DNA from 4 places in the Streptomyces sp. Tu6071 genome. Region 2 is predicted to be linked to each of the others. Evidence: riboswitches for the same ligand, from Rfam matches in the RefSeq annotation. Region 2 holds a riboswitch; each other region holds the start of a gene.
The links. Region 2 has a riboswitch for cyclic di-AMP ahead of STTU_RS03290 (M23 family metallopeptidase). Riboswitches for the same ligand answer to the same signal wherever they lie in the genome.
Positions count from the first base shown of each region.

Region 1: another riboswitch for cyclic di-AMP. It lies ahead of STTU_RS14705 (M23 family metallopeptidase); the one in region 2 lies ahead of STTU_RS03290 (M23 family metallopeptidase).
Region 3: another riboswitch for cyclic di-AMP. It lies ahead of STTU_RS29530 (C40 family peptidase); the one in region 2 lies ahead of STTU_RS03290 (M23 family metallopeptidase).
Region 4: another riboswitch for cyclic di-AMP. It lies ahead of STTU_RS07245 (M23 family metallopeptidase); the one in region 2 lies ahead of STTU_RS03290 (M23 family metallopeptidase).

Region 1 is NZ_CM001165.1:3,580,214-3,588,889, reverse strand. It holds gene modA (molybdate ABC transporter substrate-binding protein) at 1-523, shown strand, start outside; gene STTU_RS14725 (ABC transporter permease) at 772-3,396, shown strand; tRNA gene STTU_RS14720 (tRNA-Met) at 3,448-3,521, shown strand; gene STTU_RS14710 (PP2C family protein-serine/threonine phosphatase) at 4,399-5,565, shown strand; cyclic di-AMP (ydaO/yuaA leader) riboswitch at 5,751-5,889, shown strand; gene STTU_RS14705 (M23 family metallopeptidase) at 5,902-7,254, shown strand; gene STTU_RS14700 (aldo/keto reductase) at 7,538-8,482, shown strand; gene STTU_RS36075 (PrsW family intramembrane metalloprotease) at 8,496-8,676, opposite strand, start outside.
Region 2 is NZ_CM001165.1:798,499-807,174, reverse strand. It holds gene hpnH (adenosyl-hopene transferase HpnH) at 1-432, shown strand, start outside; gene dxs (1-deoxy-D-xylulose-5-phosphate synthase) at 596-2,491, shown strand; gene STTU_RS03310 (aspartate aminotransferase family protein) at 2,488-3,918, shown strand; gene STTU_RS03305 (helix-turn-helix domain-containing protein) at 3,983-4,597, shown strand; gene STTU_RS03300 (DUF6126 family protein) at 4,597-4,848, shown strand; gene STTU_RS03295 (tyrosine-protein phosphatase) at 4,937-5,773, opposite strand; cyclic di-AMP (ydaO/yuaA leader) riboswitch at 6,131-6,308, shown strand; gene STTU_RS03290 (M23 family metallopeptidase) at 6,311-7,039, shown strand; gene STTU_RS03285 (SGNH/GDSL hydrolase family protein) at 7,232-8,044, shown strand; gene STTU_RS03280 (MBL fold metallo-hydrolase) at 8,282-8,676, shown strand, end outside.
Region 3 is NZ_CM001165.1:6,943,683-6,947,300, reverse strand. It holds gene STTU_RS29540 (ClpP family protease) at 111-749, shown strand; gene STTU_RS29535 (hypothetical protein) at 754-1,104, shown strand; cyclic di-AMP (ydaO/yuaA leader) riboswitch at 1,556-1,731, shown strand; gene STTU_RS29530 (C40 family peptidase) at 1,735-2,211, shown strand; gene STTU_RS29525 (ATP-binding protein) at 2,354-2,800, opposite strand; gene STTU_RS29520 (GNAT family N-acetyltransferase) at 3,021-3,449, shown strand.
Region 4 is NZ_CM001165.1:1,776,894-1,785,569, forward strand. It holds gene STTU_RS07240 (GntR family transcriptional regulator) at 1-249, opposite strand, end outside; gene STTU_RS07245 (M23 family metallopeptidase) at 611-1,384, opposite strand; cyclic di-AMP (ydaO/yuaA leader) riboswitch at 1,397-1,548, opposite strand; gene STTU_RS07250 (M16 family metallopeptidase) at 2,474-3,859, opposite strand; gene STTU_RS07255 (M16 family metallopeptidase) at 3,880-5,253, opposite strand; gene STTU_RS07260 (DNA gyrase/topoisomerase IV subunit A) at 5,799-8,267, shown strand; gene STTU_RS07265 (CobW family GTP-binding protein) at 8,401-8,676, opposite strand, start outside.

The sequences.
Region 1 (8,676 bases), 2.8 Mb from region 2:
GGGCGCCCCCGCCGACGCCATCGTCACCGCCGACACCAAGACCATGGACGGCCTCAAGGGCGAGACGGGCACCCCCGCCGTCATCGCCAAGAACCGCCTCGTCATCGCCGTGGGCGACGGCAACCCGGAGAAGGTCGACAACCTCAAGGACCTCACCGACCCCAAGCTCAAGGTCGTGCTCGCCGCGAAGGAGGTCCCGGTGGGCAACTACTCCCGCCAGGTCCTCGACAAGCAGCACCTCAAGGTCAAGGCCGTCTCCGAGGAGCCGAACGTCCGCGCCGTCCTGAGCAAGGTCCAGCTCGGCGAGGCCGATGCCGGCATCGTCTACAAGACCGACGCCGCGACCGTCCCCGACAAGGTCGACGCCATCGACATCCCCGACGCCCAGAACGCCGTCGCCTCCTACCCCGCCGCCGCCCTCAAGGGCTCCAAGCACGCCGAGGCCACCGCCGACTTCCTCACCTGGCTCTCCGGCAGCGAGGCCCAGAGCATCCTCCAGCACGCGGGCTTCCAGCAGCCGTGACCGACCCCGCCCACCCCGACAGGCCCACGCCCACCGAGCCGTCCGCCCCGCCCGCACCACCCGGGACGGACAACACACCAGGCGCGGGCCTGCCGGACGTGCCGGACCGGCCGACGGAGGACCGAGCGGCACGGGAGGAACCCGCCACGCGGGAGGAACGCGCGGCGCGGGAGGGTCCCGGTGGGCCGGAGGGGCCTAATGGGCCGGAGCCCGGTGGGGTGGAGCGGCCTGATGGGTCGGAGCCTGGTGTGCTGGAGCGGCCCCAGGTGGGGACGGGCCCCGATGTTCCGGAGGTCCCCGACGAGCCGGAGGTCTCCGGTGTGCCGGACGTCCCCGGCGTACGGGAGGTCCTCGGTTCGCCGGAGAACCCAGCCGTGCGGAAGGCCCCCGGCGTCCCGGAGAACTCGGGCGTGCTGGAGAACCCGGCCGTGCGGAAGGTCCCCGGCGTCCCGGAGGACCCGGGCGTGCGGGAGGTCCCCGGCGGGCGGGGAGACTCCGGCGCCCCGGAGGACCCAGGCGTCCCGGAGGACCCAGGCGTGCGGGAGGTCCCCGCCGCGCCGGAGGGCCTCGGCGTCCCGAACGGGCCAGGAGTACGGGACGCGCCCGACCGTCCCGTCGCCCCCGCCGACACCTCTCGAACTCCGAGCCCCCGTCCCCACTTCACGCGCACCCCACGCCCTGGCCCAGGCGTCGGCACGCCGAGCGCCAGTCGCCCTCGTCGCGGCGCCGCACGTCCTCGTCGCCGCGCGCCGCGCCCCCGCCGTCGCGCCCCGCTCGCCCTTGTCGTCCCCGCTCTCCTCGGTGTCGCCCTCCTCCTGATCCCGCTCCTCGGGGTGCTGGCCCGCACCTCGTGGAGTCAGCTCGGGACCCACCTCACCAGCCCCGAGACACTCACCGCCCTCCGTCTCTCGCTCCTCGTCTCACTCGGTGCCCTCGGGCTCTCCCTTCTCTTCGGCGTGCCCCTCGCCTGGCTCCTCGCCCGCACCGACTTCCCCGGCAAGGCGCTCGTCCGTTCCCTCGTCCTGCTGCCGATGGTGCTGCCCCCCACCGTCGGCGGTGTCGCGCTGCTGCTCGGCTTCGGGCGGCGCGGGCTGCTCGGGCCGTGGCTGGAGGACACCTTCGGGATCGTCCTGCCCTTCCACACCTCCGGCGCCGTACTCGCCGCCGCCTTCGTCTCCATGCCCTTCCTCGTCATCAGCCTGGAAGGCACCCTCGCCGGGCTCCGCCCCGGCTACGAGGAGACCGCCGCCTCGCTCGGCGCCTCCCCGCTGCGCGTCTTCCGTACCGTCACCCTCCCTCTCGTCGCCCCCGGCCTCGCCGCCGGAGCCGCACTCACCTGGGCCCGCGCGCTCGGCGAGTTCGGCGCCACCATCACCTTCGCCGGCAATCTCCCCGGCACCACCCAGACCCTCCCGCTCCAGGTCTACCTCCTCCTCCAGGACTCCCCGGAAGCCGCCACCTCCGTCTCCTTGCTCCTCCTCGCCATCGCGATGGCCGTCCTCATCGGCCTGCGGGGCCGCTGGACCGGCGCCGCCCCCGACGCCCGTACCGCCCGCTCCCATTCCTCCGCCGTCACAGAGGAAGACGTCCGGGACCCCGCTCCGGGTGCCCGCGAAGCCGAACAAAGCGGCGAGTTCAGCCGTTGGAGTGAAGAAGCGGTGGAAAAGGGTCGCGGCGATCTCACGGGGCAAGGTGCGGGCAAGCGAGCTCTCGCCGAGTCGCGCCCCCGGCCCGGCGAAGGACCCGCTTCCACCACGTCCGACGAGGACCTCGCACCTGGCGAGGCCCGCGACACCACCGAGGAGGCCCATGACCCCACACCCACGTACGCGCTGCACGCGAGCCTGAGCGGCTACACGCATCTCGACCTCGACGCGGAGCCCGGCACCACCGTCGCCGTCGTGGGCCGCAACGGAGCGGGCAAGACGACCCTCCTACGGGCCCTCCTCGGCCTCACCCCCCGCGCCCACGCCGAACTCCGCCTCGGCGCCGACGACGTCACCGCCCTGCCCCCGCACCGGCGCGGCGTCGCGTGGGTGCCGCAGGACGGCGCGCTCTTCCCGCACCTGAGCGCGCTCGCCAACACCGCCTACGGCCTCCGCGCCAACGGCGTGCCGCGCGCCCAGGCCCGCCGTACCGCGCGCGCACACCTGGACCGGCTCGGCGTCGGGCACCTCGCCCACCGTCGCCCCGCCCAGCTCTCCGGCGGCCAGGCGCAACGCGTCGCGCTCGCGCGCGCCCTCGCCGTCCGCCCCCGCCTGCTCCTGCTCGACGAACCCCTCGCCGCGCTCGACCAGACCACCCGCGCCCAGGTACGGCACGCCCTGCGCCGTCACCTCAACGGCTTCGGGGGCGTCTGCCTGCTCGTCACCCACGATCCCGTCGAGGCGGTCTCGCTCGCCGACCGCGTTCTCGTGCTCGACGGGGGCCGTACGGTGCAGGACGCGCCGCCCGCCGAGGTCGCGCGCCGTCCCCGGTCCGCCTGGGTCGCGCGCATGCTCGGCCGCAACGCCTGGCCCGGCACCCTCACCCCGGACGGGCTCGCCCCCGAGGGCGGTGGCCACCTCGTCGTCGCACCCCCCGCCGACGCTCCCGCCCCGCCTCCCGGCACCCCTGGGCTCGCCGTCATCGCCCCCGAGTCCGTCGCACTCCACCCGAGCCGCCCGAGCGGCAGCCCCCGCAACACCTACGCCTGCACCGTCACCGAGATCACCGCTCTCGGCAGCCGCCTCCGCGTCCTCCTCGCCGGCCCCGACTGCCCCGCCCTCATCGCCGAGATCACCCCCGAGGCCGCCGCCGACCTCGCCCTCCACGAGGGCACGCCCGTCTGGGCGAGCGTGAAGGCCACGGACATCACCCTCGTGCCCCTGTGAACAACGGTGGCGCGGAGCACTCCGGGAAGGGTGTAGAGTTGGGTTTACCGACGCGGGGTGGAGCAGCTCGGTAGCTCGCTGGGCTCATAACCCAGAGGTCGCAGGTTCAAATCCTGTCCCCGCTACTCAGTACGAAGGCCCCGGCGCCCCCAAGGCGCCGGGGCCTTCGTCATGCCGTGGCGGAGCCCCGCCCGGCCGTCCCCGACTCGCGGCACCGCTCTCCCGGCGCGACCCTGGAAGAAGTACGTACGTACAAGGGGCGCGGGCGCGCGCACGGCCGGCGGGAGGCGAGCCTTGGGGCAGCGAGGAACGGGGCCGGGCGGGGACAACGACTCCGCACGCCCCGAAGACCCCACCCCCGGCTCGCCGCCCTCCGTATCTTCTACGCCAAAGAACTCCGGACAGGCGGGGCCCGACGGGCTCGACCCCGAGCCGGAGGGCGGCCCCCGCACGACCCCCGGGCAGGAGAGCCGCCCGCACACCGACCCCGGGCTGATCGGCTCCGGGTCGGTCGGCCCTGGGCCGGTCGGCTCCGGGCCTGTCGGCTCCGGGCCGGTCTTCGGGGGGCAGGGCGGTTCGGCCGCTGACGACTCAGAATCGGACCACCGAGCCGGTACCGGTTCCGAGGGTTCCGGTGCCTCCGCGAATCCGGAGTCCTCCTCCGACTCGGCGCCCGCGAGCGGCCCCGAGTCCTCGGGTGTCCCCGCGTCCGCCGCCCGCCCCGGCTCCTCCGGCAACCCACCATCCTCCGACGCCTCCGACGCCTCCGCGGCTGCCGCCTCCCGCAGCCCCTCCACCTCCACCTCCGCCGACCCCTCCCTCAGCCCCTCCGCCTCCTCAGGCAGTTCCGGCGATTCCGGCAGCTCCAGCGATTCCGGCGGCTCCACGTGGGACACCCCGCCCCGTCAGGACTACAAGCCGGTTCCGCCTCCGCCGCCGCACCGGCCCCAGCCGCACCCCCAGCTTGCGGCCGCGTGGGCGCGGCGGGAGGTGGCGGTGCGGGTGCTGGTGCGGGTGGTGCCGTTGCTGCTGGTGGTCTGCGGGTTCGTCCTCGGGTTGTTCGCGCCCGCGACGTTCACCGGGGCGCCGTTCTTCGCCGCGGCGCCGCTCGTGGCCGCGCCCTTCGCCTCGTCGCGGGTCACCGCGGGGGTCGGGGGGCTCGCGGTCGTCGGGGAGATCCTGCTCCAGGTCATCCGAGGAAGGTTGCCCACCGGGCCGTTCCTCATCGAGCTGAGCACCGTGCTCACCGTCGCCGCGCTCGCCGTGCTGATCAACGCCCTCATCCGCCGCGGCGACCGCCGCCTCGCCTCCGTGCAGAACGTCGCCGCCGTCGCGCAGCGCGCCGTGCTGCCCGTGCCCGCCGAGCGGATCGGCGGGCTCGACGTCGCCGCGCAGTACGAGGCCGCCGAGGCCGACGCGTTCATCGGCGGGGACCTGTACGCCGTGCAGGACACCCCGTACGGCGTCCGTATGGTGCTCGGCGACGTGCGGGGCAAGGGGCTCGGCGCGGTCGAGGCGGTCTCGGTCGTCATCGGGGCGTTTCGCGAGGCCGCCGAGCAGGAGCCGACCGTGGAGGGCGTCGCCCAGCGCCTCGAACGCGCCCTCGCCCGCGAGGGCCTGCGCCGTCGCGCGCTCGACGCCTTCGAGGGCTTCACGACCGCCGTGCTCGCCGAGGTCCCGCGCGGCGCCGCCGAACTGCGCCTCGTCAACCGCGGCCACACCGAACCGCTGCTCCTCGAACGCGACGGCCGCCTCCACGTCCTGACCCCCGGCGAGCACGCGCTCCCGCTCGGGATGGGCGAACTCGGCGCCTGGCCCGACCGCGCCGAGATCATCGACTTCCCGCCCGGCGCGACCCTCCTCCTCTACACCGACGGCCTCTCCGAGGCCCGCGACGCGCGCGGGCGCTTCTACGACCCCGTCGCCCGCCTCAGCGGCCGCGTCTTCCCGCACCCGCGTGCCCTGCTGACCACGATCACCGAGGAGGTCCTGCGGTACACGGGCGGCGCCACGACGGACGACATGGCCCTGCTCGCCGTCCGCCGCCCCGATGCCCCGGCCCAGGGCACGACCGGCGCGACGGCCGGGGCGGCTGGAGGGACCGGTACGGCCGCCGAGACCGAAACTCTGGGACCCGTGACCCCGCGTGAATCATTCGATAACAATTGACGCCCCATCAGATTCACAGCCTGGACGATTGCCCGGTCAACTCGTCCGGATCACTCGCCACATGTCCGTTTAGCCGCTGGTGGTGGCCGTAAAGGATCATCGGCAACGGCTTGGAATCACCCCTCCGGGTCTATTAACGTTCGATAACGCAGCGCGGTCGTCCCAGTCGGCGAGAGCGTCGGCTCCGCGCGCGTGCGCCGAATCCCGCGAGGGAACCGGGGAACCACTCTTCCGGGGTGAATCGGGTGCCCGTACGGGTGCCCGTAGGAGACCTTCCTGCTCCGAACCCGTCAGCTAACCCGGTAGGCGAGAAGGAAGGAAAGGAGAGTCGCCTTCGTGGCGTCCAACCCGCCTGCCCCCGGCCCGAGCGCCTTCCCCACCGGCATGCTCACCCCCGGCGGTTCGCTGCCGGCCCAGCCCCCGGCCCCCATCTCCGGCGCGCCCTACGGGTCCGCCGTCCCCACCCAGTCGTACGGGTCCGTCCCCGCGCAGCCCTACGGGTCCGCCCCGGCGCAGTCGTACGGTTCCGCCCAGTCGTACGGGTCCGCCCCGCGCCTGCCGTACGGGACCGACGCCGCCCCCGCCGCGTACGCGCCCCCCGCGGGTCACGCCGCCCCGGTGGACGTCTACCCGGGCTCCGTCGGATTCGGCGCGTACGGGAGCGGTGCTCCCGAGGCGGGCGGCGAGTGGAACCCGACAGAGGAATCGCTCGGGTCCGTGCGCGGCCGGCACCGGGTCGCCAAGCAGCGCGGCGGACTCGCCCGCAGCTCGACCGTGCTCGGAGTCGGGGTGCTCGCTGCGGTCGGCGCGGGCGGTATCGCCTCGGCGCAGGAGAAGCCGCCGGTGAAGCTCTCGCTGCCGGAGAAGGTCACGGAGGTGACCGGGCAGCTCAAGCAGGTGCTGCCGGACGCCGAGTCGCTCCCCGGCATCGGCTCGCTCGTCGCCGACGCCAAGGGCGACACGCCCGAACAGCTCGCCGCCAACCCCGCCGCCGCGCCGCTCACCAACGCCGGGCTCAGCGACACCGACCGCGAGCAGGGCGCCACCGACGCGGGCGAGGCGCTGCGCGCCCGCATCCTCGCGCAGGCCGAGAATCAGGCCGACAGCGCGGACCGTACGGCCCGCGAACAGGCCGAGGCGGTCGCGGCGCAGGCCGCCGCCGACCACGCCGCGCAGGCGCAGAAGAAGGCCGCGGACGAGCAGGAGAAGAAGGAAGCGGCGGCGAAGGCCAGGGCGGAGGCCGAGGCGAAGGCGAAGGCGGAGGCGAAGCGCCTCGCGGAACTCGCCCGCAGCTACACCCTCCCCGTCGCCTCCTACACCCTCACCTCGCACTTCGGCGACGGTGGCTCGATGTGGTCCTCCGGGCACCACACGGGGCTCGACTTCGCCGCGCCGACCGGCACGCCGCTCAAGGCGATCCACTCGGCGACCGTCCAGGAGGCGGGCTGGTCCGGCGCGTACGGCTACCGCACCGTGCTCCTTCTCGACGACGGTACGGAGCTGTGGTACTGCCACCAGTCCTCGATCTCGGTGAGCGTGGGGCAGAAGGTGACGACCGGTGAGGTCATCGGTCGCGTCGGTGCGACCGGCAACGTGACAGGCCCTCACCTCCACTTGGAGGTCCACCCGGCGGGCGGCGCGGCGGTCGACCCGCTCCCGTGGCTCCAGGACCACGGCCAGCAGCCCTGAGCCGGCCCGCGCGGGAGGGGTGACCGCGCGAGAGGGGTGACCGCGCGGGAGAGGTGACCGCGCGGGAGAGGTGACCGCGCGGCGGAAGAGTCCGCACGCAAGAAGTTTCAGCGTGGCGGAAGTGTCCGCGTCCGTGCGGATACCTCCGCCGCGCGGACTCCGCTGCGACGCAGACCCGTCCCACCGCAGCCGACGCCCTGCCGCCGCGCGGTCACCGCTTCCCCCGCCCCAGCGATTCCCCCCGCCGGGAATTTTCTGACCGCCTCAGGAGTTGGTTGTCCTCATGACTTCTCTCCGCCCCCTCGGTGCCTCCGACATCGAGGTCTTCCCCCTCGCCCTCGGTGGCAACGTCTTCGGCTGGACGGCCGACCGCGACACCTCCTTCGCCGTCCTCGACGGCTACACGCAGGCGGGCGGCAACTTCGTCGACACCGCCGATGCCTACAGCCAATGGGCGCCGGGCAACGAGGGCGGAGTGTCGGAGCGCATCATCGGCGAGTGGATGAAGGCGCGCGGCAACCGCTCCGACGTCGTCGTCGCGACCAAGGGCGGCGCGCTGTCCACGCGCAAGGGCCTGCGCGCCGACACGGTCAAGGCGGCTGTCGAGGACTCCCTGCGCCGCCTCCAGAGCGACTACATCGACCTCTACTACACGCACTACGACGACGAGTCGGTCGAGGTCGGGGAGTTCCTGACGGTGCTCGACGAACTGGTCGGGGCGGGCAAGATCCGCGCCATCGCCGCCTCGAACATCTCCCCGGAGCGGCTTCAGGAGGCGCTGGACTTCTCCGACCGCGAGGGGATCGCGAAGTACGTCGCGCTCCAGCCGCAGTACAACCTCGTCTCGCGCGACACGTACGAGGGCAGGCTCCAGGACATCGCCGGGCGCGGCGGGCTCGCGGCCGTCCCGTACTACGGCCTCGCGGCCGGCTTCCTGACGGGCAAGTACCGCCCCGGCACCACCGTCGACAGCGCCCGCGCGCAGGGCGCGGGCAAGCACCTCGAAACGGAGCGGGGCCGCAAGGTGCTCGTCGCGCTCGACGAGGTCGCCGAGGCGCACGGCGCCGAGATCGCCACCGTCGCGCTCGCCTGGCTGGCCGCGCGACCGACCGTCGTCGCGCCGATCGCCAGCGCCCGCACCCCCGAGCAGCTCAAGGCGCTCGTTGCCCTCGCCGACCTGACCCTCACCCAGGGCGAGGTGGACAAGCTCACGGCGGCCTCCGCCTGAGGCCCCGCCCCCGCTACTCCCGTGGTGGCGCCCACGGATCGTGGCGCGCGTCCTCCCCGGTCGGCTGTAGCCCCGTCCCCGTCGGAATCCCGGCGGGGACGGCCGCGTACGGGGGCTGTCCCGGGACGCACGGGGCCGGGCCGCCGTAGCCGTACGGGGCCGGACGCCCGCCGTGGCCGTGGGGGGCCGGGCTC
Region 2 (8,676 bases):
ATCTCGCCCGCCTACGCCTACGAGAAGGCCCCCGACCAGGAGCACTTCCTCGGCGTGACCCAGACCCGCGAGCTGTTCAAGAAGGCGTTCGCGGGCGGCAACAGGCAGCGGTGGCGCCTCAACCACTCGCCGCTCTTCCTGGACTTCCTGGAGGGCAAGCAGGACTTCGACTGCACCGCCTGGGCGATCCCCAACTACTCCCTCTTCGGCTGGCAGCGCCCCTGCTACCTCATGAGCGACGGCTACGTGCCCACGTACCGGCAGCTCATCGAGGAGACCGACTGGGACAAGTACGGGCGCGGCAAGGACGAGCGCTGCGACAACTGCATGGCGCACTGCGGCTACGAGCCGACCGCCGTCATGGCCACCATGGGCTCCCTGCAGGCCTCGCTGCGCGCCGCCCGCGAGACGATCGCGGGCAACCGCTCCTGACCGTGACGGGCCGCGCCCGTCCCGACCGGCCCCCACGCGGCCCCGGCCTCGCATCCCCGCGAGGCCGGGGCCCCGTGCCTGCCGCTCCGGTGCGCCGCACGGCCCCGCTCACGCATCCCGCCGACCCGACCGGGCCGGACGTCCGAAGAGAGAGGGCCCGAACGTGACACTGCTCGAAAGCATCCGGGGGCCGCGCGACCTCAAGGCCCTTGGCAGCGACCGGCTGCCCGAACTGGCCGCGGAGATCCGGGAGTTCCTGATCCAGGCGGTCGCCAGGACCGGCGGCCACCTCGGCCCCAACCTCGGGGTCGTCGAGCTGACCATCGCCCTGCACCGGGTCTTCGACTCGCCGCACGACCGCGTCCTGTGGGACACCGGGCACCAGGCGTACGTGCACAAACTCCTCACCGGGCGGCAGGACTTCTCCAAGCTGCGCTCCAAGGGCGGCCTCTCCGGCTACCCCTCGCGCGCGGAGTCCGCGCACGACGTCATCGAGAACAGCCACGCCTCGACCGTGCTCGGCTGGGCGGACGGCCTCGCCAAGGCGCGCGAGCTGCGCGGCGAGGACACCCACGTCGTCGCCGTCACCGGGGACGGGGCGCTCACCGGCGGCATGGCCTGGGAGGCGCTCAACAACATCGCCGCCGCCAAGGACCGCCCCCTCGTCCTCGTCGTCAACGACAACGAGCGCTCCTACGCGCCGACCATCGGCGGCCTCGCCCACCACCTCGCGGCGCTGCGCACCACGGACGGCTACGAGAAGGTCCTCGCCTGGGGCAAGGAGGTGCTCGACCGCACCCCCGTCGTCGGCAGGCCGCTCTACGAGTCGCTGCACGGCGCGAAGAAGGGCTTCAAGGACGCCTTCGCCCCGCAGGGCCTCTTCGAGGACCTGGGCCTCAAGTACGTCGGCCCCGTCGACGGCCACGACATCGCGGCCCTGGAGTCGGCCTTCGCCAGCGCCAAGCGCTTCGGCGGGCCCGTCATCGTGCACGTCATCACCGAGAAGGGCCGCGGCTACGAGCCCGCCCTCGCCAACGAGGCGGACCGCTTCCACACGGTGGGCGCGATCGACCCGCTCACCGCCGAGGCGCTCACGCCGTCCGCCGGGCCCTCCTGGACGGCGGTCTTCGGCGAGGAGCTGGTGCGGATCGCCGAGGAGCGGCACGACGTCGTCGCGCTCACCGCCGCGATGCTCGACCCCGTCGGCCTCACGCCCTTCGCCGAGCGCTTCCCCGAGCGGATCTGGGACGTCGGGATCGCCGAGCAGCACGCGACCGTCTCGGCCGCCGGGCTCGCGACCGGAGGACTGCACCCCGTCGTCGCCGTCTACGCGACCTTCCTCAACCGGGCCTTCGACCAGCTCCTCATGGACGTCGCCCTGCACAAGTGCGGGGTCACCTTCGTCCTGGACCGGGCGGGCGTCACCGGGACCGACGGCGCCTCGCACAACGGCATGTGGGACATGTCGGTGCTCCAGGTGGTGCCGGGGCTGCGCATCGCGGCGCCGCGCGACGCGGGCGAGCTGCGCGCCCAGCTGCGCGAGGCGGTCGCCGTGGACGACGCGCCGACCCTCGTGCGCTTCCCCAAGGAGACGGTGGGGGCGGACCTGCCCGCGCTGCGGCGCGAGGGCGGCCTCGACGTGCTCGCGGAGGACGCCGGGGACGAGGAGGAGGCCGACGTCCTCTTCGTCTCGGTCGGTGTCATGGCGCCCGTGTGCCTCGCCGCCGCCGCCCTCCTGCGCGAGCGGGGCATCCGCTCGACCGTCGTGGACCCGCGCTGGGTCAAGCCCGTCGACCCCGCCCTCGCGCCGCTCGCCGCGCGGCACCGGGTGGTCGCGGTCGTCGAGGACAACAGCCGTACCTCCGGGGTCGGCGCCGCCGTCTCGGTGGCCCTCGCCGACGCCGAAGTCGACGTCCCCGTACGCCACTTCGGCATCCCCGAGCAGTTCCTGCCGCACGCCAAGCGCGGGGAACTGCTCGCCGACCTCGGCCTCACGCCGGTGGAGATCGCCGGACGCATCGGGGCCCACCTGGCCCGTAAGGAGAAGACGCAAGGATGACCACCGGCACGACGGACGCCGCGGCTCCCGGGGGCGAGGGCACGCAGGGCAAAGGTTTCGACCTCAACGGACTGCTCGCCGCGCGTGGCGGCGAGCGCTACGAGCTGCACACCAAGCACCTCAACCACCAGTTGCCGCGGATGCTCCACACGATCGGCTTCGACAAGTACTACGAGCGCGGCGAGGGCGCCCACTTCTGGGACGACCAGGGGCAGGACTACCTCGACATGCTCGCGGGCTTCGGCGTCATGGGCCTCGGCCGCCACCACCCGGTCGTCCGCCAGGCGCTGCACGACGTGCTCGACGCCCAGCTCGCCGACCTCACGCGCTTCGACTGCCAGCCGCTGCCCGGCCTCCTCGCCGAGAAGCTGCTCTCGCACAGCCCGCACCTGGACCGCGTCTTCTTCGGCAACAGCGGCACCGAGGCCGTCGAGACGGCCCTCAAGTTCGCGCGCTTCGCGACCGGGCGCCACCGCATCCTCTACTACGACCACGCCTTCCACGGCCTCACCACGGGCTCCCTCTCCGTGAACGGGGAGAAGGGCTTCCGCGACGGCTTCGCGCCGCTGCTCCCCGACACCGCGCTCCCCGTGGGCGACCTCGCCGCGCTGGAGCGGGAGCTGCGCAGGGGCGACGTGGCCGGGCTCATCGTCGAGCCGATCCAGGGCAAGGGCGTCACCGAGACCCCGCCGGGCTACCTCAAGGCCGCGCAGGACCTGCTGCGCAAGCACAAGGCGTTGCTCATCGCCGACGAGGTGCAGACCGGGCTCGGGCGCACCGGGGACTTCTACGCCTACCAGCACGAGGAGGGCGTCGAGCCGGACCTCGTGTGCGTCGCGAAGTCGCTCTCGGGCGGCTACGTCCCGGTGAGCGCGACGCTCGGCAAGGAGTGGATCTTCAAGAAGGTCTACTCCTCGATGGACCGCGTCCTCGTCCACTCCGCGAGCTTCGGCGCCAACGCGCAGGCGATGGCCGCGGGCCTCGCGGTGCTGCACGTCATGGAGGACGAGAACATCGTCGCCCACGCGCGCCGCACGGGGGACTACCTCAAGCAGCGCCTGACCGACCTGATCCCGACGTACGAGATGCTCGCCGACATCCGCGGGCGCGGCCTCATGATCGGCATCGAGTTCGGCCGCCCCGACTCGCTCAAGCTGCGCAGCCGCTGGGCGATGCTCCAGGCCGCGCGCAAGGGGCTCTTCGCGCAGATGGTCGTGGTGCCGCTGCTCCAGAAGCACCGCATCCTGACGCAGGTCTCGGGGGACCACCTCGAAGTCATCAAGCTCATCCCGCCGCTCGTGATCGACGAGAAGGACGCGGACCGCTTCGTGGACGCCTTCACGGCGGTCATGGACGACGCGCACAACGGCGGCCTCATGGGCGACTTCGCGAAGAACATCGTGAAGCAGGCGGTCGCCCACCGCTGACCCCGTGTTTTGCCTCTCGGGCAAAAAATTTGCCCGAGAGGCACGACGGTGGCTGAATGGAGGCATGAGCACCGAGCCCGAAGGCGCGTCCGAAGAACTCGCCGTCACCGTCGCCCCGCACCTGCGGGAACTGCGCCGCCGCGCGGGCCTCACGCTGGAGGCGGCGGCGAAGGCCGCGAGCCTCTCCCCGGCCCACCTCTCCAGGCTGGAGACGGGCCGCAGGCAGCCGAGCCTGCCGATGCTGCTCGCCCTGGCACGCACCTACGGTACGACGGTCTCCGAACTCCTCGGCGAGACCCCCGCCGGACCGGGCTCGGTCGTCCGCGCCGGCGCGATGGAACCCACCGAGGCGGGCGGCTGGACGTACTGGCAGGCGGGCGGCTCGGGACGCGGGATGCAGGCGCTGCGCGTACGGGTCCCGTACGGCAGCCAGGGCGACATCGTGCGCGTGCACCCGGGGGAGGAGTGGCTGCACGTCCTGACCGGACGGCTCCGGCTGCGCCTCGGCGACAGCGCGCACCTGCTCGGCCCGGGGGACAGCGCCCACTTCGACTCGCTCACCCCGCACCGCATCGCCGCCGCGGACCCGGACGGCGCGGTGCTGCTCTTCGTCCACACGCTCTTGCAGAGCCCGCTCGGCGCGCTCTGCCTCGGCGACGTCCACCCAGGAGGCGCGTAATGCCCGAGTCCGAGTACCAGCCCGAGCCCGCAGGACGGGCCACGGCGGAGGAGCCGAAGGCCCCCGAACCGCAGTCGCCCCCGTCCCCGCGGGCCCCGGAGTCCTCGCCGGAGGACAGCCCGATCCGCCGCTTCGTCGAGGACAAGATCCCGACCGGGCTGTGGGTCCGCGTCTTCGTCTACGTCGTCGCCGCGCACGGCGTCGCGGCCTTCCTCTACCTGCTCTTCGTGCTGGGAGCGAAGAACCAGTAGCGGAGAGATCAGCCCCTCCACCCGCGCGATGCCAGCCCCTCCGGCGAGTGAGGAGCGGGGGTGTGGGGGCGGGGCCCCCACGGTGGGGTCATTCCACGAGCCGTTCCCTCAACCGCTCGCGCAGCGCCCCGTCCATCCCCAGGACTTCCCCGAAATACCGCTCCCGGCCACCCCAGTGCGTGTCGATCGTCTCGAACGCCGCCCGCAGATAGCTCGCCCGCGCCGCGAAGAGCGGATCGAGCAGCTCGGCCACCTCCGGCGCCGTCGGTGCCACCGCGTCCTTGCCGCGCGAGACGCGGTAGCGGCGGTGGCGCGCGTCCGACTTGAGGTAGTCCTCCTCGATCGCCTCCTCCTCCACGCCCACGGCGAGCAGGACGAGCGCGATCGAGGTGCCCGCCCGGTCCTTGCCCGCCGCGCAGTGCAGCAGCGCGGGCACGCTGTCCTCGGCGATCGCCCGCAGCAGCCGCCCGTGCTCGGCGGTACGCTCCTTGATCAGCTGCCGGTAACTGGCCTCCATGCGGGCCTCGGCGCGCCCCTCGCCGAGCGCCGCTCGCAGTTGGCCCACCTCCCCGTCCCGCACGATCCGCCAGAACTCCGCGCCGTCCGCCGGGTCGTTGAGCGGCAGGTGCACATTGCGCACGCCGGGCAGTTCGACGTCGGGGCCTTCGAGGGCGCGGTCGGCGGCGTTGCGGAAGTCGAAGACGGAGTGGAGGCCGAGGCCCGCGAGGTAGGCGGCATCGGTGTCGGTGGCGTGCGCGAGGTGGCCACTGCGGAAGAGGACGCCGCGGCGGGTGCGGCGGCCGTCGCGGGTGGGCAGCCCGCCCACGTCGCGGAAGTTGCGGACGGCGCTCAGCGCGGGCTCCTCCGGCCCCGCCGAGGGGGTGGCGACGGGCTCGGGCGCGGTCCCCGGGGACGGCTGCGTCACGGGACTCCTTCCGGTCGGCCGCCGGCGCGGCTCGCCGGCGGGGGCGCGAGGCCGAGACTCGCACGGACCACGGGGCCGGGCAAGGTACCCGAGCGCGGGAGAACCCCGAGGTGAGCAGCGTCATAGCGGTGACGGACGGTGCCGGATGGGGGTCCGGGGCGGGGTGGACCGTTTTCGCTGCAAACGGCGTACGTCCGGTTCTGTCCGTATCGAGCTGTTTCCACGGAGAGTGACGGAAATCTTCGGAATGGATCACCAAATGTGATTCACAGCGCAAAAAGGCTGCTTGTCCGGCGTGTCGCATTGCCTTTACGGTCACCACCAGTCCGGCCGGAACGCCGAATCCTGCCGCCGCCCCGGACTCTCACGCTCACTCACACCCGTACCGGCAGGAGCGGGGGACCCACACGCTTCACGCCGTTCCCGGTCCTCCCGGGACGGCTCGGGGTGAAGTCACCGCGCGCACCGCGCCGGTGGCCGGGCAGCTCCAGCCCGAACCCGACAGCTCACCCCGCAGGCGACGGAGAAGGAATCCGCATGTCCGCCACGGCCAACCGCCGCTCGTTCACCCGTCGCCTCGCGCTGCTCGGCACCACCGGTGCCGCCGTCGTGGCGCTCCCGCTCACCGCCCTCGGCGGCGCCCACGCCGCGAGCCCCGCGAAGGACGCGACGTACACCGTCAAGACCGGTGACACGCTCATCAAGATCGCCAAGAAGGAGAAGGTCTCCGGCGGCTGGAAGAAGCTCTACGAGCAGAACAAGGGCACCATCGGCGCCAACCCCGGCATCATCAAGCCCGGTTCGAAGCTCGTCGTGAAGAAGGCCGCGACCCCGGCCCCCGCCGCCAAGAAGGCCACCACGGGCTCCGGCTGGACCGCGCCCGTCGACGGCGTCAAGGGCAGCGGCTACGGCCGCAACGGCAGCCTGTGGTCGCACGGCCACACGGGCGCCGACTTCCCGGTCAACACCGGTACCCCGGTCAAGTCCGTCGCCGCCGGCACGGTCGTCACGGCGGGTTGGGGCGGCGCCTACGGCAACCAGATCGTCATCAAGCACGCCGACGGCCACTACAGCCAGTACGCCCACCTCTCCGCCTTCAAGGTCTCGGCCGGGCAGAGCGTCGGCGAGGGTCAGCAGATCGCCGTCTCCGGCGCGACCGGCAACGTGACCGGCCCGCACCTGCACTTCGAGGTCCGCACGGGCCCCGACTACGGGAGCGACGTCAACCCGATCACCTTCCTCGCGCAGCACGGCGTCAACGCCTGAGCGCCGTACCACCGAGAGCCGCCGCGGCCCGTTCCCCCAAGGGGCGGGCCGCGGCGGCCGTTTCGGGACACGACCGCCAAGGGGTGCCGTTTATTCCGGGGTTGGGGCTTTCTTGACCGGTGGTCTTTCTCACTCCGTGTCACCCCCTCCCTACGGTGGCGTAAGTCTGGCGTAAAGGTGAAGGATGCCGAGGTGGCACGAGAAGCGAGGATTCCCAGCAGCAAGGCCCTCCGCGCGGAGGGCACCGTGACGTCCTACGTGGCCGTGGGCGACAGCTTCACGGAGGGCGTGGGCGACCCCGGGCCCGACGGGCTCCTCACCGGCTGGGCCGACCGCCTCGCCGTCCAGCTCGCCGACCGCCTCCCCGAGCGCTCCGCCTTCCGCTACGCCAACCTCGCCGTGCGCGGCAAGCTCCTCGACCAGATCGCCGGGGACCAGGTCCCCCGCGCGGCGGCGCTCGCCCCCGACCTCGTCTCCTTCGTCGCGGGCGGCAACGACGTCCTGCGCCCCGGCAGCGACCCGGACGACCTCGCCGAACGCTTCGAGAAGGCGGTCGCCACGCTCTCCGGCGCGGCGGGCACCGTCATGATCGCGACCGGCTTCGACACGCGGGACACGCCTGTCCTGCGCCACCTGCGCGGCAAGATCGCCACGTACAACGCGCACGTACGCGCCGTCGCCGACCGCCACGGCTGCCTCGTCCTGGACCTGTGGGCCCTGCGCTCGGTGCGCGACCGCCGCGCCTGGGACAGCGACCGCCTCCACCTCGGCCCCGAGGGCCACACCCGCGTCGCCCTGCGCGCCGCCCAGCTCCTCGGCCTCGACATCCCCGCCGACCCCGAGCAGCCCTGGCCCGCGCTGCGCCCGCGCGGCACCTTCGAGGAGCGGCGCGACGACATCGCCTGGGCCCGCGAGTACCTCGTCCCCTGGATCGGCCGCCGCCTGCGCGGCGAGTCCTCGGGCGACCACGTCCACGCGAAGCGCCCGGATCTGCTGCCGCTGTAGAGGGAAGCAGAAGCAGCCCCGCCGGCGGAACCAAATCCGGCCCCTCCGGCGTTTGAGGGGCGGGGGCCCGGGGGCGGAGCCCCCGCAAGGCCCACCCCGGCGAGCGCCGGGCCGACGGACCCGCCGAGTATTGACACGTACCGCCCCGGAACTTCCGCACCCGAGGAGACACCCGTGCCCCCCACCCGCCGCCTCCCCACTCCGCCGGCCTTCGGGGCCGATCCGCGCGGCGCCCGCATGGCCCGTATCCGCCGCTCCCCGCACTTCGACCCGGCCAAGGGCGTCTTCACCAACCCGGAGGGTCCCGCGGGCGAGATGACGGGCGGCGCCCCGACGCCGGACCGCAAGGAACTCCTGCGCACGTACTTCCGCTCCGAGGACCGCGCCCGGCGCGCCCCCTCCGGCGTCCTCCCCGTGCATCCCACGACCCTCGCCGACCTCGCGCGGCCCCCGCGCGAGGGCCTGCGCGTCACCTGGACCGGGCACTCCTCGGTGCTCACCGAGATCGACGGCGCCCGCATCCTCTTCGACCCAGTGTGGGGCGAGCGCTGCTCCCCCTTCTCCTTCGCCGGGCCCAAGCGCCTGCACCCCGCCCCCTTCCCGCTCGCCGCGCTCGACCGCGTCGATGCCGT
Region 3 (3,618 bases), 6.1 Mb from region 2:
GCCCCTTCGGCTGACTCAGACTCACGTACGTTCTGTACAGAATTTACAGGACGTACAAATCGTACGGTCTGCCCGATCCGTGCGTCGTCCGCGTCCCAGGAGGCCCCGCCTTGCAGCCCACCGACCGGTCCCCTCTCGCTCGTCACGTGCTCCCCGAGTTCACCGAGCGCACCAGCTACGGCACACGCACTCTTGACCCGTACTCACGACTCCTGGAAGGTCGGATCGTGTTCCTCGGCACCCCGCTGGACGACACGGCGGCGGCGGACCTGGCGGTACAGCTCATGCACCTCGAATACGCGGACCCCGATCAGGACATCTCCCTCTACCTCAACTGCCCCGGCGGCGAGTTCACCGCGCTGACCGCCGTGTACGACACGATGCGGCACCTGTCGTGCGACGTCGCGACGTACTGCCTCGGGCAGGCCGTCTCCGTGGGCGCGGTCCTGCTCGCCGGCGGGGCGCCCGGCAAGCGCGCGGCGCTGCCCGGGGCGCGGATCGTGCTGCGGCAGCCGGAGCTGCCCGAGGGGATGCGGGGGCAGCCGAGCGATCTGGCCGTGTGGGCCGAGGAGTTGGCGCGCGAGCGGCGGACGACGGAGCGGCTGCTGGCCGCCGGCACGGGGCGGACGGAGGAGGAGGTGCGCGGCGACATGGAGCGCGACCTCGTCCTGACGGCGGAGGAAGCGGTGACGTACGGGATCGTCGACGCCCTCGCGGACCGCCGCGCGCCGCACTCCGGGCCCAGGTGAGCGCGTGGTGCCGCCCGAACTCCCGCCACTGTCCGCGCTGACCCGTGCCGAGGGTGAACTCGTCGACCACTACCTCGCCACCGCCGAGCTGCTGGGCCGGGTCAACCCCGCGCGCGGTGACGACACGTACGCGGCCCTGCGCGCCGCCCAGGCGCTCGTCGCCGAGGTGACGCGACTGCGGGACGCGCTGGCGCTGATGCACGCGCGCGGCGAGACCGCGCTGCACCGGGCCACGCTGGAGCGGGCCTTGCGCGTCCTGGACGGGGAACGCCGGGCGGGACGGGTCGCCGTGCCGCCGCCCGAGGAGGCCGGGGCGGGCGGCGAGAGCGGGGAAGAGGGCGGGCGGGGGCGCTGAAAGAGCCCGCGGGGGCGCGGGGAAGGCGCGTCAGCGCGGGCCGTTCGCGGTGCGCGCGCGGGGCGTGAAGTCCGCGCGGGACGGCGCATGACCCTTCTTAACCCTTCACATGCATGCGCTCCGCGACCCTTCGTGTCCGCTGCGCGACGCGCGGCGGCCGAACGGAGGACCCCCCAATGACGTACGCCTGAGTCGGCGTCACGTCGCCCGCGGTTGCCCTCGCGGTCCGCGTTCCGCCGCGCCCGCACAGCGTTTGCGCTGGTCGAGGGCTCGCCCCTCGCGACTGGAGTCCCGTCCGACCCCCTTTCGCCACCCGATCGCCATACGGGTGACTAACCTCACATAAGCCGGTTTTCATTCGGAATCCGGCGCTGTCGTGCGTCAAGATCGCTCCCGACGACAAGCCCCCGCCGCAGCGGCGGGGCGGTCCGGGCGGACGCCGAGTCCCGCCGCCGCCCGGACGCCAGGTCGACACGGAGTGGATCGGCGGGAGTGGAGGACCCGAGCACGGCGGGTCGGGCCCGGTAACGGGCGCCGGTCCTTGGGGTGAAGCCGCGTGAGCGGCCGGGCATCTTCGCCAGTCCGAACCCGACAGGTCACCCTTCACAGGCGGTTGACGAAGGGTTACGCATGCTGGTGCGCAATCGAGTTCCCGTCCTGCTCTCCCGGACCGGCGCGGTGTCGGTCCTCACCCTCGCCGCCGTGGGCGGCACCGTCCTCGTCCCCGGCGCCTCCGGGGAGGCCTCGGCCGCCGTCCGGATCTCCACGAAGGCCCTCAAGGTCGCGGCGTCCAAGAAGGGCGCCCCCTACCGCTGGGGCGCGAAGGGTCCGCATCGCTTCGACTGCTCGGGCCTGACGCTCTATTCGTTCAAGAAGGCGGGCAAGTCCCTGCCCCGCACCGCCCAGGCGCAGTACAACCGGACCCGGCACGTGTCGGCGGGCAAGCGCACCAAGGGCGACCTGGTGTTCTTCCGCTCCGGCGGCAGCATCTACCACGTCGGCATCTACGCCGGGAAGAACAAGATCTGGCACGCCCCGAAGACGGGAGACGTGGTCAAGCTCGAAAAGATCTGGTCGAAGCGGGTCTCGTACGGACGCGTGCGGTAGGCGTCGGGCGCGCGCGGGACCGTGCGTGTGTCGTGGGCTCGGGCTCGTGAGCACGGCGTTCGTGGGCTCGGGCTCGTGAGCGCGGGGGTCGCGGGCCCGGACTCGTGAGCGCGGCTCGTGAGCGCGGGCTCGTGGATGGGGCTCAGTCCTCCGGCACGACGCCCGCGCGCGCCGGTCGCCAGGGCAGGGCGACCAGGACGGTCTTGCCGCCCTGGGGCGTCGGCACCACGGACAGCCTGCCGCCGTTCTCCGCCGTGAGGAAGCGGATGATCGCGAGACCGCGCCCGTTGTCCTGCTGGACGGCGGCCGGGAGGCGGCGCGGCGGCCGGGGATGGGAGTCGGTGACCCCGACGCGCAGGAGTTCGTCCCGGTCGAGCGAGACGGTGACAGTGAAGAAGGGGGACCGCCCGTCCGTGTGCAGGACGGCGTTGGTGACGAGTTCGGAGACGATCAGGCGCACCGCGTCGGCCATGTCCGCCCGCGCGGGCAGTCCCCATTCCGCGAGGAGCGCGCAGACGAAGGCGCGCGCCTCGCGGACCGAGGCGGCGTCGCTCGGCAGCGTGGCGGAGGCTTCCTGATGATCGGCCATGACGACCTGCCCCTTTCCACCGGGCGCCCGAACGGCGCACCGGGTCGGTGGTTCGCGACAGCCTGCCACCAGCGAGGGGCGCCCTCCGAGGACTGTGCGCCACTGTCGCCCGAAGCGGTGAAGCCTGCTACGGCCGAGCGGATTCCGGGGTACGCGGCGCGCCGTCCCGCCTCGCGAAAACCGGGTGCCCGCGACGCGTGCCGCCTGCTTGGCTGCTCCCATGAGCACACCTGACGACCTGCGCATACGCCACGCCGAGCCCGCCGATGTCGCGCCCGTCCTCGCCTTCTGGCGCGAGGCGGCCGAGGGGACGAGCATCAGCGACGACACCGCGGGCGTCGGCCGCCTCCTCGACCGCGATCCCGAGGCGCTGCTCCTCGCCGAGCGTGACGGCACGCTCGTCGGCACGGTGATCGCGGGCTTCGACGGCTGGCGCTGCTCCGCCTACCGCCTCGCCGTCCACCCCGCGTACCGCCGCCAGGGCATCGCGACGGCGCTCCTCACCGCGATGGAGGACCGTTTCGCCGCGCTCGGCGGTCGCCGCGTGGACGCGATGGTCCTGGAGGAGAACACGCGCGCGCACGGCGCGTGGGGCGCGGCGGGGTACGTGCGGGAGGAGCGGTGGCGGCGCTGGGTGAAGCCGGTGTGACACGACCCGTCGCGACCCCGCCCCGGCTTTCCGCCGACGGCCGCCCCTTCCCCTTCGCTTTGCTCTTCCTTTACTCTTGCGTGACCGGTCCTTTTCGATCCGCGAATCGTGACCCTCCGCGAGCCCTCTCGCGGGGTTCCCAGCGAAAGGTGTGAGCGTCCGCCCATGG
Region 4 (8,676 bases), 980 kb from region 2:
CAGCAGCCTGGTCTCCAGGACGTCCACGGCCTCCTGCGCCCCCGGCTCCGCGACCTGCGCCCCCGCGTGCCGGCGCGTCACCACGAAGCCCTCCGCCTCCAGCGTGCGCAGCGCCTCCCGCACCGGCACCCGCGACACCCCGTATCTCCGCGCGAGCAATTCCTCCGTGAGCCGGCTCCCCCGCTCGTACACGCCCGAGACGATATCGTCCCTGATCGCCGTGCATACCGAGTGCGCGGGAATGCTCATGACCCGACCTCCGCATTAATCACCGCGAAACGCTGTCTGGACGTCCGCGAGGTGACTCCATTAGAGCAGTGACCCTATGAGAACAGCGAAGAATTCCTCACGGCAGGGCGCATTCCCCGGATTTCCCCGGGCTCCGGTGCGCTGTTTACGGGCGGTTCGGGGCGGAAAGGGCGGGGGTGTGCGGGGCCGGGGGGATCTCGGGGGCCGTAGCCGGAATGCCGAAAGCCCCCGGGGGGCGGGGGCTTTCGGGGGCGTCGCGCGGGGGACGCGGGGCTGGTGCGGGGTCCGTGCGGGGGGCCGGACGAGACCGCTGCGGGATTCCCGTGCGGGGGCGGCACCGGGTCCCGTGCCGGGCCAGGGCTCAGATGTCGATGCCGTGGCCGCGCAGGTAGGCGAGCGGGTCCATGTCGGAGCCGTACTCGGGGCTCGTGCGGGCCTCGAAGTGCAGGTGGGGACCCGTGACGTTGCCCGTGGCGCCCGAGATCGCGATCTGCTGACCCGCGGTCACGGCCTGCCCGACCGCGACGGTGGCGGCGGTCAGGTGCCCGTACTGCGTGTACGTCCCGTCGTGCATACGGAGCACGACCTCGTTCCCGTACGCGCCGCCCCAGTCGACCTTCACGACCGTCCCGGCCCCGACCGCGTGGACGCTCGTGCCGCTCGCCGCGTGGAAGTCGATGCCGGTGTGGCTGCCTGACGACCACAGCGAGCTGCTGGCGTGGTAGCCGGTGGAGACGTACGAGCCGGGGATCGGCAGGACGAAGGTGTTGAGGCGCTTGCGCTCGGCGGCCCGCGCGGCCCGCTCCTTCGCCTCCTTCTTCCGCTCGGCCTCGCGCTTCGCCTTCGCGGCCTCCTTGCTCGCCCGGGCCGCGGCCTCCGCCTCGGCGGCGTCCTGCTCGGCGGCGGAGTGCACGAGGGACGCCTGCGTGGCGATCTCCTGGGCGACGCTGTCGAAGCCGATGACGCGGGTGAGGCCGGTGTCGGGGCCCTCATGCTGCGCGGCCTGCGCGGGCGCGGCGAGGGTGCCGACGACGGAACCGGTCGTGAGCGCGGCGATCCCGGCCACCTTCGCACCGGTGCGGGACGCTCGGACGGCAGGGCGGCGGTGCCTGCCCGTGGGGCGCGTGAACGCCATGAAGCGGCTGTTCCTTTCCTTCCCTCTCGCCTACCGGGTTAGCTGACGGGTTCGGAGCAGGAAGGTCTCCTACGGACACCGGCGGACGGCATCCGATTCACCCCATGGGACACATGGGTCCCCGGCTCCCGGGTACGAGCCCCGGAACTCGGCGAAGGCCGTCCGCTGCCGCGGGCGCGGCGCATACCTGACGAACAGCCGGAGTGACGCTAAGCGGGACAACACTTCCGCAACAAACGGAACCGCACCTTTGTTGCTCATGCCACACCCCAGACAGGCCGTCATGCACCCAATACGGACACGATGACGACCCCGTCGGGACGATCACGGGTCCGCCTCCGACCCCTGGGTACCCCCGTGTCCGGACAAAGACGCACAGCCGCCGCCGGTACGAGAGCCTTGCCCGATGTCCGCGACTTGTCGGCTGCGTGGGGGAGCACGACGACGGGCGGGGCACGTCGGGGACGTGAGCCTTCGGGGCTGGTGGGGGGTCGGTTGACGGGGGACGGGTGGCGGGGGCGAGTGACGGGGGCAATTGTGTCAGTGCCCACGGCGAGCACGAGGGCCGACGAACCGTCACGGACATCCGCGCTCTACCGACCACGCCTGCCGGGCGCTCGGCTGACGGCGAGACAGCGAGCGGGAGGGAAACAGTCGGTCCCGGCGGGAGGGCGGGCGGGTGCGCCGGGGACCGCGTGCGCGCGCCTGGGGGTCCCGTCCTCCGGACATCGACGCACAGCCCCTCGCAAGAGCCCCCGGCACGGTGACGACGGCGAGGGAGGCCGCCGGACTGTGGCCAACGGGCCCAACCACCTCACCGCGGCTGTCCGTTCAGCACCGCACAGCGTTGCCCCCGCGATGATCCCAACGCCCTGACGCAGTCCTTGGCGGGCTCACCGTGAAGACGCGCCCCCGATCCCCGCTCCGGCCGAGCCCGCCGGTAGCAGCGGACGAGCGGACCGAGCCGGACGGTCGCGGGCAGGCCAACAAGCCCAGCCAGGCCGACCAGGCCGCCCGGTCACGTTCACCCGGACCGAACCCGACCGGACGGGTGCGGCCACCGTCCCGGCCGCACCCGTCCCCACGACCTCAGCCCTGCACCACCGTCACTTCCCCGATCCCCAACTCCCGCACCGGATCGGCGATCTGCGCCGCGTCCCCCACGAGGACCGTCACGAGGCGGTCCGCCGGGAAGGCGTTCACGACGGCGGCCGTGGCCTCCACCGTGCCCGTCTCGGCGAGGCGGCGGTAGAAGGCGGCCTGGAAGTCGTCGGGAAGCTGCTGCTCGACCTGGTCGGCGAGCGTCCCCGCGACGGCGGCGGCCGTCTCGTACTTGAGCGGGGCGACGCCCACGAGGTTCTGCTCGGCCGTCTCGCGCTCCACGTCCGTGAGCCCGCCCGCCGCGAGGTCGCGCAGCACCTTCCACAGGTCCGCCAGCGCGGGCCCGGTGGACTCGGTGTCGACCGAGCCGCTGATCGCGAGGAGCGCGGCGCCCGGGGCGAGCCCCGTGCCCTCCGCCGGGCTCCCGGACCGCAGCACCTGGCCGAAGGCCCGCACGCCGTAGGTGTAGCCCTTCTCCTCGCGCAGCACCCGGTCGAGACGCGAGGTCAGCGTCCCGCCCAGGCAGTAGGTGCCGAGCACCTGCGCCGCCCACACCGGGTCGTGCCGGTCCGGGCCCGTACGGCCGATGAGGAGCTGCGTCTGCACCGAGCCCGGCCGGTCGACGATGAAGACGCGCCCGGTGTCGTCCGAGGTGATCGGGCTCATGGCGGGCGAGGCGGGGGCCGAGCCCGTCCACGTGCCGAGGCTCTCGGCGAGCAGGGCGTCGAGATCGGCGCCCGCGAAGTCGCCGACGACGACCACAGTGGCCGTGGCCGGATGTACGTACCGCTCGTACAGCTCCCGTACGGCCTTCGCGTCGATCGCCTCGACGGTCTCCGCCGTGCCCTGCCGGGGGCGGGAGATGCGGCTGCCGGCCGGGAAGAGCTGCTTGAACAGCTCCTTGGCCGCGCGGCGCGCCGGGTTGGCGGCCTCGTGCGGGATCTCGTCGAGCCTGTTCCGTACCAGTCGCTCGATCTCGGACTCGGCGAAGGCGGGGGCGCGCAGGGCCTCGGCGAGCAGGTCGAGTCCCTTGGGGAGGCGCGAGACCGGCACTTCGAGGGAGAGGCGGAGCCCCGCGTGGTCCGCGTGCGCGTCGAGCGTCGCGCCGCAGCGCTCCAGTTCGGCGGCGTACTCCTCGGCGGAGTGCTTGTCGGTGCCCTCGGTGAAGGCGCGCGCGAGGATCGTGGCGAGGCCGTCGAGGCCCTTCGGCTCGGCGTCGAGCGGAACGTCGAGCAGCACCTCCACAGCGACGAGCTGCTGACCTGGGCGCTCGCAGCGCAGGAGGGTCAGGCCATTGGACAGGGTGGAGCGCTCCGGGGCGGGGAAGGCCCAGGGCTTGGCGGGGCCCGGCTGGGGGCGCGGGTGGAACTCCATGGTGCTCTGCACGGCTTCGCTCACTGCTGCGCCGCCTCCTCGTCCTGGTCGGTGGCCGCTTCCTCGGCGGCGGGGGTCTGCTCAGGCGCGGTGGGCTCGTAGACGAGGACCGCGCGGTTGTCCGGGCGGAGCCGGGCGGCGGCGATCTCGCGCACCTCGTCGGCGGTGATCGTGAGGAGGCGGTCCACGGCGGTGAAGGCGAGCTGCGGGTCTCCGAAGAGCACGGCGTACCGGCAGAGCTGGTCGGCGCGGCCGGCGACGGTGTCGAGCTGGTCGAGCCACTCGCGCTCCAGCTGGGCCTGGGCGCGCTCCATCTCCTCGGCCGTCGGGCCCTCCTCGGCGAAGCGGGCCAGCTCCTCGTCCACGGCCGCCTCGATCGCGGGGATCTCGACACCCGCGCTCGTCTTGACGTCGAGCCAGCCGAGCGAGGGGGCGCCCGCCAGCCGCAGCAGCCCGAAACCGGCGGCGACGGCCGAACGGTCGCGGCGCACCAGGCGGTTGAAGAGCCGCGAGGACTCGCCGCCGCCGAGGATGGTGAGCGCGACATCGGCGGCGTCCCCGGCGCGGGTCCCGTCCTCGGGAAGCCGGTAGGCCGCCATGAGGGCGCGCGAGGGCACGTCCTCACGCACCGTCTCGCGCAACTGCCCGCCCATCACGTCGGGCAGCGAGCCGTCGCGCGGCGGCTGCTTGCCGTCGTGGCCCGGGATCGAGCCGAAGTACTTCTCGACCCAGGCGAGGGTCTGCTCCGGGTCGATGTCGCCGACGACGGAGAGGACCGCGTTGTTCGGCGCGTAGTACGTGCGGAAGAAGGCGCGGGCGTCCTCCAGGGTCGCCGCGTCGAGGTCCGCCATGGAGCCGATGGGGGTGTGGTGGTACGGGTGGCCCTCGGGGTAGGCGAGGGCGGTGAGCTTCTCGAAGGCGGTGCCGTAGGGCACGTTGTCGTACCGCTGGCGGCGCTCGTTCTTGACCACCGCGCGCTGGTTGTCCAGGGACTCCAGGTCGAGCGCGGTGAGCAGGGAGCCCATGCGGTCGGCCTCCAGCCACAGCGCCAGCTCCAGCTGGTTCGACGGCATGGTCTCGAAGTAGTTGGTGCGCTCGAAGCTCGTCGTGCCGTTGAGGGAGCCGCCGGCGCCCTGGACCAGCTCGAAGTGCCCGTTCCCCTTGACCTGCGCCGAGCCCTGGAACATCAGGTGCTCGAAGAGGTGGGCGAGGCCGGTGCGCCCCGCGACCTCGTGGCGCGAGCCGACGTCGTACCAGAGGCAGACGGCCGCCACCGGGGTCAGGTGGTCCTCGGAGAGGACCACGCGCAGTCCGTTGGCGAGCCGGTGCTCCGTCGCGGTCAGACCGCCGGAGCCGGCCCGCTCGGTGGCCGTGTCACCCATGGGCATGTACATCCCTTCGTGTCGCCGAACCGCTCGTGGCCGCCGCGAGGCGCCGGGCGTGCTCGTCGTACAGCTGTTGAGTCGGATCGCTGTTGTCTCGTCGCGCTGTCACTCTATGCAACCGCACCGACAAGCGGGGAAGTTCCCGCCTCCGGACTTCTTCCCCGCGGATCGGCGCAGAGGCGCACGGGGTGGTTCGCACCCGCTCCGCGCGCCGGTCGGGTACGTACCCGCGCGCCGCTCCGGTACGTACGGAGGAGAGCGTCCCGTACGGGACGGCGGACGGTGCCCGCCGCGCTGCCGCACGTACGACCCGCGGGGGAGGACACGCCGGAGCGGTCGCGACGCGTCCCTCCCGCGGGGGAGCCGTCCCTCGCGGGGTGGAGAGCGGCGCTTCCGCCGGAAGTACCCCCTTGCTCCGGCTCCGTGGGCCCGCGAGGGCGTCTGCGGACGGGTCGAGGTCGGGACTGTCGGCGCGGCGGTCCACAATGGTCCGCGTCAGTACAGCCGCAGTACAGCCGATGCCGTGACGAGAACGCGAAGGAGCCGCAGCAGCGATGGCCCGCCGCAGCACGAAAACCCCGTCTCGGGGCACCTCCCGGGCCGACGAGGCAGACTTCGAGGAGAGAATCCTCGACATCGACGTCGTCGACGAGATGCAGAGCTCCTACCTGGAGTACGCGTACTCCGTGATCTACTCCCGGGCGCTCCCCGACGCCCGGGACGGGCTCAAGCCGGTGCAGCGACGCATCGTCTACCAGATGAACGAGATGGGTCTGCGGCCCGAGCGCGGCTACGTCAAGTGCGCGCGCGTCGTCGGCGAGGTGATGGGCAAGCTTCACCCGCACGGGGACGCCTCGATCTACGACGCGCTCGTCCGCATGGCGCAGTCCTTCTCCATGCGGGTCCCGCTCGTCGACGGGCACGGCAACTTCGGCTCGCTGGGCAACGACGACCCGCCGGCCGCGATGCGGTACACCGAGTCCCGCATGGCCGACGCGGCGATGCTGATGACGGACTCGATCGACGAGAACACCGTCGACTTCGCGCCCAACTACGACGGCCAGGAGCAGGAGCCCCTCACCCTCCCCGCCGCCTACCCGAACCTGCTGGTCAACGGCGCCTCCGGGATCGCCGTCGGCATGGCGACGAACATGGCGCCGCACAACCTCGGCGAGGTCGTCGCCGCCGCGCGCCACCTGATCCGGCATCCGAACGCGGATCTCGACACGCTCATGAAGTACGTGCCGGGCCCCGACCTGCCCACCGGTGGCCGCATCGTGGGCCTCGCGGGGATTCGCGACGCGTACGCGAACGGGCGCGGCAGCTTCAAGACCCGCGCCAGCGTCACGGTCGAGAACGTGACGGCGCGCCGGAAGGGCCTCGTCGTGACGGAACTGCCGTTCACGGTGGGCCCCGAGAAGGTCATCGCGAAGATCAAGGACCTCGTCGGCGCGAAGAAGCTCCAGGGCATCGCGGACGTCAAGGACCTCACCGACCGCGAGCACGGCCTGCGGCTCGTCATCGAGATCAAGAACGGCTTCGTGCCCGAGGCGGTGCTCGAACAGCTCTACAAGCTGACGCCGATGGAGGAGTCCTTCGGCATCAACAACGTGGCCCTCGTGGACGGTCAGCCGCTCACGCTCGGCCTCAAGGAGATGCTGGAGGTCTACCTCGACCACCGCTTCTCCGTCGTGCGGCGGCGCAGCGAGTTCCGGCGCACGAAGCGCATGAACCGGCTGCACCTCGTGGAGGGCCTGCTCGTCGCGCTCGTCGACATCGACGAGGTCATCCGGCTCATCCGCTCCAGCGAGAACTCGGCGGAGGCGAAGCAGCGCCTCATCGAGCACTTCTCGCTGAGCGAGACGCAGACCCAGTACATCCTCGACACCCCGCTGCGCCGGCTCACCAGGTTCGACCGGATTGAACTGGAGTCCGAGCGCGACCGGCTCAACGCGGAGATCGAGGAGCTGACGGCGATCCTCGAATCGGACACCGAGCTGCGCAAGCTCGTCTCCGGCGAGCTGGCGGCCGTGGCGAAGAAGTACGGGACACCGCGTCGCACCGTGCTGCTCGAATCGGCGGACACCCCCGTCGCGGCGATCCCGCTCCAGGTCGCCGACGACCCCTGCCGTGTGCTGCTCTCCTCGACCGGTGTCATCGCCCGCACGCCGGGCACCGAGCCGCTCCAGGAGGGCTCGGCGAAGCGCGCCAAGCACGACGTGATCCGCTCCGCGGTGCCCGCGACGGCGCGCGGCGAGGTCGGCGCGGTCACCTCGGCGGGGCGGCTCCTGCGCATCACCGTCGTGGACCTGCCCCAGCTCGCCGAGGGCGCGGGGCCCGCGCTGGTGGGCGGGGCGCCGGTGGCGGAGTTCGTACGGCTCGAAGGCGACGAGACGCTCGTGTGCCTGTGCACGCTCGACGAGTCCTCGCCGGGGCTCGCGATCGGTACGGCGCAGGGCGTCGTGAAGCGCGTCGTGCCCGACTACCCGGCCAACCGCGAGGAGCTGGAGGTCATCACACTGCGCGAGGGCGACCGGATCGTGGGCGCCGCCGAGCTGCGCACGGGTGAGGAGGACCTCGTCTTCATCACGGACGACGCGCAGTTGCTGCGCTTCCAGGCGTCGGCGGTACGCCCGCAGGGCCGCCCGGCGGGTGGCGTCGCCGGGGTCAAGCTCGCCGACGGGGCCAAGGTGCTCTCCTTCGATGTCGTCGACCCGGCTGTCGACGCGGCCGTCTTCACGGTGGCCGGTTCGCGCGGCACACTCGACGACTCGGTGCAGACGACCGCGAAGCTCACCCCGTTCGACCAGTTCCCCCGCAAGGGCCGGGCGACCGGCGGGGTCCGCTGCCAGCGCTTCCTCAAGGGCGAGGACTGCCTCAGCTTCGCCTGGACGGGGCCGGTCCCGGCCCGCGCGGCCCAGCGCAACGGTGCCCCGGCCACGCTCCCCGAGCCCGACCCGCGCCGCGACGGCTCCGGCGTCTCGCTCGACAAGCCGGTCGCCGCGGTGGCGGGACCGGCCTGACGGAAGGCCGCCGCCCGCGTGCCCGTCCACGACACCTCGTGGGTAAGGCACGCGGGCGGCGGCCCCGCCGTCCCGGCTGAGGACGTCTTGCCACGCTAAGGCGGTCCCACCGCGCCAGGACGGCTTCGCCGCGTCAGGGCGTGAACTCCGGCTCGGGCTCCCCCGCGGCATCCGCCTCGGGGTCCCGTACGTACCTCAGGACGCCCCACATGCGGCGCTGGCCGTCCGCGTCCGCTCCCCCGGCGAGGCTCAACGCGTCCGGTGTCGCGGTGAGTTCCTCCTCGCGGCAGGCGTCGAGTCCGGCGGCGACGCCCGCCGCGTCGATCCCGGCTCCGATGAGGACGAGTTCGGAGCGGCGGGGCGCGCCCTCCGGCCACGGCTCGGGGGTGAAGCGCAGGAAGCGGCCCAC